2 regions of the Streptomyces vietnamensis genome follow, and region 1 is predicted to be linked to the other one. Evidence: riboswitches for the same ligand, from Rfam matches in the RefSeq annotation. Region 1 holds a riboswitch; the other holds the start of a gene.
The links. Region 1 has a riboswitch for cobalamin ahead of SVTN_RS08935 (cobalamin biosynthesis protein). Riboswitches for the same ligand answer to the same signal wherever they lie in the genome.

Region 1 (4,222 bases):
GCGCCGACCGGCGGCGCGACGACCGACTCGCGGACGGTGCCCCGCAGCGAGACCCGCAGGCCGTCCTCCTCGTCGATGCCGAGCCCGTGCGCGTACGGCAGGACACCGAAGGTCCGGCGCCCGGTGAGCCCGTGCAGCATGTCGAGACCCGGCTCAAGGAGCGTCACGTCGCCCCGGAACTTGTTCACGAGGTAGCCCGCCACCAGCGACTGGTCCTCCGGCGCGAGCAGCGCCGTCGTCCCGAAGAACTGGGCGAAGACCCCGCCCCGGTCGATGTCCCCGACCACGACGACGGGCAGCTTCGCGGCGCGCGCGATGCCCATGTTCACGATGTCCGTGCGCCGCAGGTTGATCTCGGCCGGACTCCCCGCCCCCTCGCAGATCACGGCGTCATACGTGCCCCGGAGTTCCTCCAGGCACGCCATCACCGGCTCGAAGAGCGTCTGCTGCCTGCCCCCGTGGTAGCCGCGGGCGCTCATCTCCCCGACCGGCTTGCCCATCAGGACGACCTGGCTGGAGCGGTCGCTGCCGGGCTTGAGCAGCACCGGGTTCATCAGGGCGCTCGGCTCCACCCGGGCGGCCTGTGCCTGCATGGCCTGCGCGCGGCCGATCTCGGCGCCCTCCCGGGTGACGAAGGAGTTCAGGGACATGTTCTGTCCCTTGAACGGCGCGACCTTGATGCCCTGCCGGACCAGCCAGCGGCAGATGCCGGCCGTGACGACGCTCTTGCCCGCGTCGGACGTGGTCCCGGCGACGAGCAGCCCCCCACCCCTCATGCGTTCCTCCGCTTCAGCGCGCTCGCGATCATGCGGCCGCCCACGCAGGCGGCCAGGGTCAGTCCGGTGACCCGGCGGGAGAGCCGGACCGCGCGGTCGATGTCGGCGACCTCGACGGGCCGCCCCTCCCCGTTGAGGACGGGCCGGTGCTCGACCCGCCCGGCGTACGAGAGGGTCCCCCCGAGCCGTACGCCGAGGGCGCCCGCGAAGGAGGCCTCGACGGGGCCCGCGTTGGGGCTCGGGTGCTTCGAGGCATCCGACCGCCAGGCCCTCACCGCCCCGCGCGGGTTCCCGCCGGCGACGGTCGCGAGGACGGCCGTCAGCCGGGCCCCGGGCCAGCCGGCCAGGTCGTCGAGGCGGGCCGAGGCCCAGCCGTAGCGCCGGTGGCGGGGGGACTTGTGGCCGACCATCGCGTCGAGGGTGTTCACCGCGCGGAAGCCGACCAGGCCCGGCACGCCCGCGACCGCTCCCCAGAAGAGGGCGCCCACGACCGCGTCGGAGGTGTTCTCGGCGACGGACTCGACGACGGCGCGGGCCATCGCGGGACCGTCGAGGGACTGCGGGTCGCGTCCGCACAGGTGCGGCAGCCGTTCCCGGGCGACCTCCAGGTCCCCGGCGGCGAGGGCGCCGCCGATCGCGCGGGCCTCGCGCCCCAGGGTCGTACCGCCGACGACGGCCCAGACGGAGGCGGCGGTGAGGGCGACGGAGGCGGCGCGGCTGCCCCGTACCGTACGGGCGGCGAGGGCGCCGGCCGCGACGGTGGCACCGGCGCACACCGCGGTGTGCAGGGCGCCCCAGCCGCGGTGGTCGTGCCAGAGGGCCTTCTCGACCCGGCCCGCGGCCCGGCCGAAGGCGGCGACGGGGTGGCCGCGGCGTGGGTCGCCGACGAGCAGGTCGACGGCGAGACCGGCGGCCGCGCCGTACGCGAAGATGCCGGTGGCTCGGGAAGGTCTGGGGCTGCGGCCGGGCATGGCGCTGTGTCCTCACTCAGGGTCCGCGCCCTGGATCGACGTGACCGGCGGCGAGAGTTCCTGACTCCCGGACCCTTCGGATCCGGTCACAGTGGCGGGACCGCGCCGGAATCGCACCGGACTTCCTCTACTGCCGCCGTAATGGCCTCGGCAGTCCACCACGGCCCGAGAACACCCGTCAACTCACCCTTGACCTGCGCCGCGTCACTGTGCGAAGCACCACAAACACGACGGCGGCGGGGCGGCCCGCACCCGAAGGTGCGGGCCGCCCCGCCGGTCACGCCCGACGCGTCAGGCGACGATCAGGTAGATGCCGTACGCCACGGCCGCCAGGCACAGGGCGAAGCAGGCGTAGGCGCCGGTGCGGGCCAGGGTGGCGGAGCCTCCCTGGGCGGCGGCCTGCTCCTGCTTGGAGAGGCCGACGACACCGAGGGTGAAGAGGCCCACGAGGGCGACGGTCGCCACGAGGCTGACTCCGAAGACAGAGCCGAGAGCTGCCCAGTCGATCTTCATGCTTGGTTCCAGTTCCTTAGACCGCGGCGGGGGCCGGGGGAGCGGCCGGGTCCGTGGGGACCGGCGCGGGGATGGTGGTCTTCAGGTCCTCGTCCGCGACGGCGGCGACGGAACCGGCCGGCGGCGGGGTGACGGCGGCCATCGCGGTGGTCACGACGCCGTCCGGCTCGGCGCCGGTCTCGACCTCGTTGACGTTGGTGTGGTCGACCGGCTGGCGGCGGGAGACGAGCCAGATGCCGACGCAGGAGGCGGCGAGGAAGGCGGCGACGACGTAGACGCCCCACTGGCCCTGGCGGGCGACGTACTCGGCACCCGCGCCGACCAGGCCGGCGGCCGGCAGGGTCAGGCCCCAGGCGACGAACATGCGGGTGGCGGTCGACCAGCGGACGACGCCGCCCTTGCGGCCCAGACCCGCACCCATGACGGCGCCGGAGACGGAGTGCGTGGTGGAGAGGGAGAAGCCCAGGTGGGAGGAGGCCAGGATGACCGTGGCCGCGCTGGTCTGGGCGGCGAAGCCCTGCTGCGGCTGGAGGTCGGTGAGGCCCTTGCCCATGGTGCGGATGATGCGCCAGCCGCCGAGGGCCGTGCCGAGCGCGATCGCGGTACCGGCGGAGACGATGACCCAGACGGGCGGGTTGGAGCCGGGGGCGAGGGTGCCGCCGGCGACCAGCGCGAGGGTGATGATGCCCATCGTCTTCTGGGCGTCGTTGGTGCCGTGGGCGAGGGAGACGAGACCGGCGGAGGCGATCTGGCCGACGCGGTAGCCCTTGGCCGTGTCCTTCTCGGAGGTCTTGGCGCCGATCTTGTACGTCAGCTTCGTGGCCAGCGTCGCGGCGATACCGGCGACGATCGGCGCGGCGACGGCCGGGATGAGGACCTTGCTGACGACGACCTCGCCGTTGACGCCGCTGACGCCGATCGAGGCGACGGTCGCGCCGATGAGGCCGCCCATCAGGGCGTGGGAGGAGCTGGAGGGCAGTCCGACCAGCCAGGTCACCAGGTTCCAGAGGATCGCGCCGACGAGCGCGGCGAGGATCACTTCGGGCTGGATGCCGTCCTCGTTGACCAGTCCCTTGGAGATCGTCTTGGCGACCTCCACGGACAGGAACGCGCCGACGAGGTTCAGCACGGCGGACATGACCACCGCCGTCTTCGGCTTGAGGGCACCGGTCGAGATGGTCGTGGCCATCGCGTTCGCGGTGTCGTGGAAACCGTTCGTGAAATCGAACACTAGAGCTGTCACGACCACAATGGCGAGCAGCAGCGTGATGTGTTCCATTTACCCAGGCAATCGTTCGACGTCAGTGTTGCGTTGAACGTAGGCAACCTGGGTGAACGGAAGATGAACTGGGCCGGGCGGCATGGTGTCCCTAACCAGTGTCAAGAGGTTCCGCTTCTCGCCCCGGAGTGCCCGGTGTCCACGATGCGGTCACCCCGGAACCACGGGCACCCCAGTCCTCCCGGGGCACATGCGACCTGTCCCGCTTCCTCCCCCGGCGTCCCGTTCCGCTCCCTGGACATGACCGTCCGACCGGAGGACCCCGCGGAGGAGACCCATGTCACTCCCCGGGGCGACCCTTCCGCTTCCCCCCTGCCGGGTCCGTCCGGTGGCAGTCCCACCCCGTCCTGCCGACACTGGGGAGGTGCGCCCGGCTACAGCGACGGCAGCGGCCGTCACCACCCTGATCGGTGTCGGCGCGGCCGCGGTGGCGGTCGGCCGGTACGCCAGCGACGTCGCCCTCAAGGCGCCGTCCGGACGACCACTGCCCGGAGACCCGGGACTCACCGTGCACGCCACGGACCCCGAGCGGATCACCCTCACCCGCAGCCTCGCCTCGCTGCGCCCCGGCACGTACGGGATGGAGGCCCCCGGCCTGCACGCCGTCCTCGGCCCCGTCCTCGACCGGGTCCCGCACACCGCCGACACCGTCGTCCGCCGCCTGGAACGGGTCGAGCTCGGCG
Region 2 (4,222 bases), 4.6 Mb from region 1:
CATCGGCAACGCCCTGATCCAGCGCGAGCTGGAGGGCTTCCTGCTCGGAATACAGCGTGAACTCGACGCCCACCGGGGCGAGTTGGAGGCGGCGGCCGTCGCGGGCGTCGGCTACACGCTCCAGCAGGCCGTGGACAACCCCCTCATCAAGAGCGTCCTGCTCGCGGCGCGCGGCGGCGAGGACGACCTCCTCGCCTACCTCACCACCCGCCCGGAGCCGGTCTTCGGCACGGCGATGGCGATGCTCGACGCGTACGCGATCGAGGCCTGGCCCGACGTCGACGAGGAGTCCCGGGGGCTCGCCGTCGAGACGATCGTGCGGCTCACCGTCAGCCACATCGTCCAGCCGGTGGCCTCGCCGGAGGAGTCGGCGCGGCGCATCGCCAGGATCACGGCGCGGATCGCGTACCCGGGCGGCGTCCGGCCCGACGGACGCGGTGAGGCCCGCTGACGGACACGGGGGATCTCCGGCAGCGGGCCTCTGTTGAATATTGTACGAGATCATCCGGGGTGGTTCTCCCGGACGACGGCGGTGGTTCTCCCGGACGACGGCGGTGGCGAAGGGCGAGCGGGCGGGGTACATGTCCCCTGAGGCGCGGACACCCTCGACCGCGTCGCCCGAGCCGACGAGGAGGCCGCCGTGGAAGGCAGAAGCATCGGGTTCGTGCAGTCCTTCAACCGTCTCGGCGGGTACGGCTTCGTCGTCCCCGTGGGCTCCGAGGAGCAGGTGTACTTCAGCGCCGAGGACATCGAGGGCAAGGGGCGGACGGTCTCCGAGGGGCAGCAGGTCTCCTTCGTCCTGGTCCTCGGCGAGGGCCGCTTCGAGGCCAAGGAGCTGCGCTTCTGACACCGTCCGGGGCGCGGGGGCGCGGGGGCGCGGCCCGGCGGCCCGCGGGCAAGGGCCGACGGCCCGCGGATACGGACCGGCGGCCTGCGGGTGGGGACCGGCCGGGCTCCCGGGGTGCGACCGCCGGCCGGTGGTACTGTGCCGAGGCCAGTCGCACCTTTGTACGCACCTGAACGGGTACGTGCACGGGTCAGGGAATCCGGTGCGAGACCGGAACTGACGCGCAGCGGTGAGGGCGACGGGCGGAGCATCGGCCACTGGGCGGCACGACGGGCCCGGGAAGGCGCTCCGTCCGGCTGACCCCGAGTCCGAAGACCTGCTGGCGGCCCCGGCGGCACGCTGCCGTCCGGGGAGCACCGTACGACAGGCTCCGCGCATGAGCCGTGGACGCAGAGGAAGTCCCCGTGCCGCTCGCACACCCCGTCCGCTCCGCCGTGCCCGCCCTGGCCGGCGTCCTGCTCCTCACCGCGGCGGTGACCGGCTGCGGGCCCTCCGGAGCTTCGGCGAAGGACGCCCCGGAGCGCGGCTACCCCGTCACCCTCGCCGACGACTGCGGACGGCCGGTCCGCGTCGACCGCGCCCCGCGCCGGGCCGTCGCCCTCGACCAGGGGGCGGCGGAGATCATGCTCTCCCTCGGCCTCGCCGACCGCATGGTGGGCACCGCCACCTGGACGGACCCGGTGCTCAAGGGACTTGAGAAGGAGAACGCGAAGGTCCCGCGCCTCGCCGACCGCTACCCCTCCTTCGAGAAGGTCCTCGACGCCGAACCCGACTTCGCGGCCGCCTCGTTCGCGTACACCCTCGGCAAGGGCGGGGTGGCGCCCCGCGAGCGCTTCGAGCAGCTCGGCGTCCCCACGTACCTCTCGCCGAGCGACTGCGTCGGCAAGGACAACAGCGGCGACGGCGACGGCGTCCGCACCCGCCCCCTCACCATGGAGACGGTCTACGGCGAGATCCGCGACCTGGCCCGGGTGTTCGCGGTCCCCGAGCGGGGCGAGAAGCTCGTCGCCGGGCTCAAGGCCCGGGTGGCGAAGGCCACGGCGGCGGCCGACTTCACCGACGCCACCGTCCTCTACTGGTACTCCGACGCCAAATCGCCCTACATGGCGGGCTGTTGCGGAGCGCCGGGGATCGTCACGAACGCGCTCGGCGCGAAGAACGTCTTCGACGACACCCGCGAGGAATGGCCCCAGATCAACTGGGAGACCGTCGCCGACCGCGATCCCGACGTCCTCGTGCTCGGCGATCTGACCCGCCGCGCGCAGTCCGCCGAGAGCGCCGCCAAGAAGATCGAGTTCCTGGAGTCCGACCCCGTCACCCGGAACATGACGGCCGTGAAGCACAAGCGGTACGTCCTGCTCAGCGGCCAGGCGCTGAACCCCACGATCCGCACCGTCGAGGGCATCGAGAAGGTGGCGGCGGCGCTCCGCACGTACGGTCTCGCGAAGTGAGCACGCCCCTCCTGACAATCCGGCCGGCCCGGCCGGTACGCGCCACGGCGCTCCTGTGGGCGGCGGCCGGACTCGTCCTGCTCGCCCTGTCCGTGGCCGTGGCCATCACCATCGGCCCGGCCGACATCGGAGTCGGCGAGGTCGGATCCGTCGTCGCCGCGCACCTCGGCGGCGGCGCCTCGGAACTCTCGCCGATCCGCGACGGGATCGTCTGGGACCTGCGGCTGCCCCGTACCCTCCTCGCCGCCGTCTGCGGCGCCGGACTCGCCCTCTGCGGGGCGGTGATGCAGTCCCTCCTGCGCAACCCGCTCGCCGACCCCTTCGTCCTCGGCGTCTCCTCCGGCGCCTCGACCGGCGCGGTCGCCGTCGTCGTCCTCGGCGTCGGCGGCGGCCTCCTCTCCGTCACCGGCGGGGCGTTCCTGGGGGCGGTGGTCTCCTTCGCGCTCGTCCTGCTGCTCAGCCACACCCTCGGCGGCTCGACGGACCGGGTCGTGCTCGCGGGCGTCGCCGCGATGCAGCTCTTCTCCGCGCTCACCTCCTTCGTCGTGATGACCGCCGCCGACGCCGAGACCACCCGGGGCGTGCTCTTCTGGCTGCTCGGCTCGCTCGCCGGGGCCGGCTGGAACGATGTGTGGGTGTGCCTCGCCGTCCTCGCGGTGGCCCTGCTGATCTGCGGCGGGCACGCGCGGACCCTGGACGCCTTCGCCTTCGGCGAGGAGGCCGCCGCCTCGCTCGGCGTCGCCGTCGCGCGGACCCGGCTCGTCCTGCTGTGCGTCACCGCCCTCCTGACGGCCGCCCTGGTCTCCGCCGCCGGCGCGATCGGCTTCGTCGGCCTCGTCCTGCCGCACGCCGCCCGCGCCCTCGCCGGCCCCGGGCACGCCCGCCTGCTGCCGGTCACCGCCCTGGCCGGAGCGGTGTTCCTCGTCTGGGCCGACACGCTCGCCCGCACGGTCCTCGACCCGCAGGAGGTGCCGGTGGGAGTGGTGACCTCGCTGATCGGCGTACCGGCCTTCGTCCTCGTCCTGTACCGCACCAGGAGCACGCGATGACCGAGACCGCCTCCGCCGACGCCGGGCCCCGTGCCGAGCGCGGCGCCGGACTCCGTGCCGAGCGGGTCTCGCGCACGGCCGGCGGCACCCTCGTCCTCGACGGGGTCAGCATCGCCCTCGCCCCCGGCACCGTCACCGGGCTGCTCGGACCCAACGGCTCGGGCAAGTCCACCCTCCTGCGCCTCCTCGCCGGCGTCCTCGCCCCCGACTCCGGCGTCGTCACCCTCGACGGCGACCCGCTCGCCGAGCTGGGCCGCCGCTCCGTCGCCCGGCGCCTCGCCACGGTCGAGCAGCAGACCGACACGCAGACCGACCTGACCGTCGCCGACGTCGTACGCCTCGGCCGCATCCCGCACCGCAGGGCCTGGACGCCGCCCACGGCGGCGGACGAGACCGCCGTCCGCACCGCCCTCGAACGGACCGGGCTCACCGACCGCGCCCGACAGCCCTGGCGCACCCTCTCCGGCGGCGAACGCCAGCGCGTCCAGATCGCCCGCGCCCTCGCCCAGGAACCGCGCGAACTCCTCCTCGACGAACCCACCAACCACCTCGACATCCAGCACCAGCTCGACCTCCTCGCCCTCGTCGCCGACCTCCGCCTCACCGCCGTCGTCGCCCTGCACGACCTCAACCTCGCGGCGATGTACTGCGACCGGCTCGTGGTCCTCGCCCGGGGCCGGGTGGTGGCGAGCGGCCCACCGGGCGAGGTCCTCACCGAGGAGCTCGTCGCCGAGGTCTACGGGGTCCGCAGCGCCGTGACCCGGCCGGGGCCCGACGGGCGCCCGCACATCCGCTTCCTCGGTACGGTGGGCGCATGCCCGAGCCCGAGCCCGTAGACCCCGCAGCCGCCTCCCGTCCGCACGAGCGGACCCCGG

Region 2: it holds a riboswitch for cobalamin, as region 1 does, so the genes downstream of both, SVTN_RS29905 (ABC transporter substrate-binding protein) here and SVTN_RS08935 (cobalamin biosynthesis protein) in region 1, are expected to answer to the same signal.

Annotation. Positions count from the first base shown of each region.
Region 1 covers NZ_CP010407.1:2,023,673-2,027,894, reverse strand. The annotation lists gene SVTN_RS08940 (cobyric acid synthase) at 1-776, opposite strand, end outside; gene SVTN_RS08935 (cobalamin biosynthesis protein) at 773-1,747, opposite strand; cobalamin riboswitch at 1,783-1,922, opposite strand; gene SVTN_RS08930 (hypothetical protein) at 2,039-2,260, opposite strand; gene SVTN_RS08925 (inorganic phosphate transporter) at 2,277-3,539, opposite strand; gene SVTN_RS08920 (alpha/beta hydrolase) at 3,904-4,222, shown strand, end outside.
Region 2 covers NZ_CP010407.1:6,656,470-6,660,691, forward strand. The annotation lists gene SVTN_RS29895 (TetR/AcrR family transcriptional regulator) at 1-451, shown strand, start outside; gene SVTN_RS29900 (cold-shock protein) at 641-847, shown strand; cobalamin riboswitch at 994-1,171, shown strand; gene SVTN_RS29905 (ABC transporter substrate-binding protein) at 1,252-2,298, shown strand; gene SVTN_RS29910 (FecCD family ABC transporter permease) at 2,310-3,347, shown strand; gene SVTN_RS29915 (ABC transporter ATP-binding protein) at 3,344-4,183, shown strand; gene SVTN_RS29920 (ArsR/SmtB family transcription factor) at 4,162-4,222, shown strand, end outside.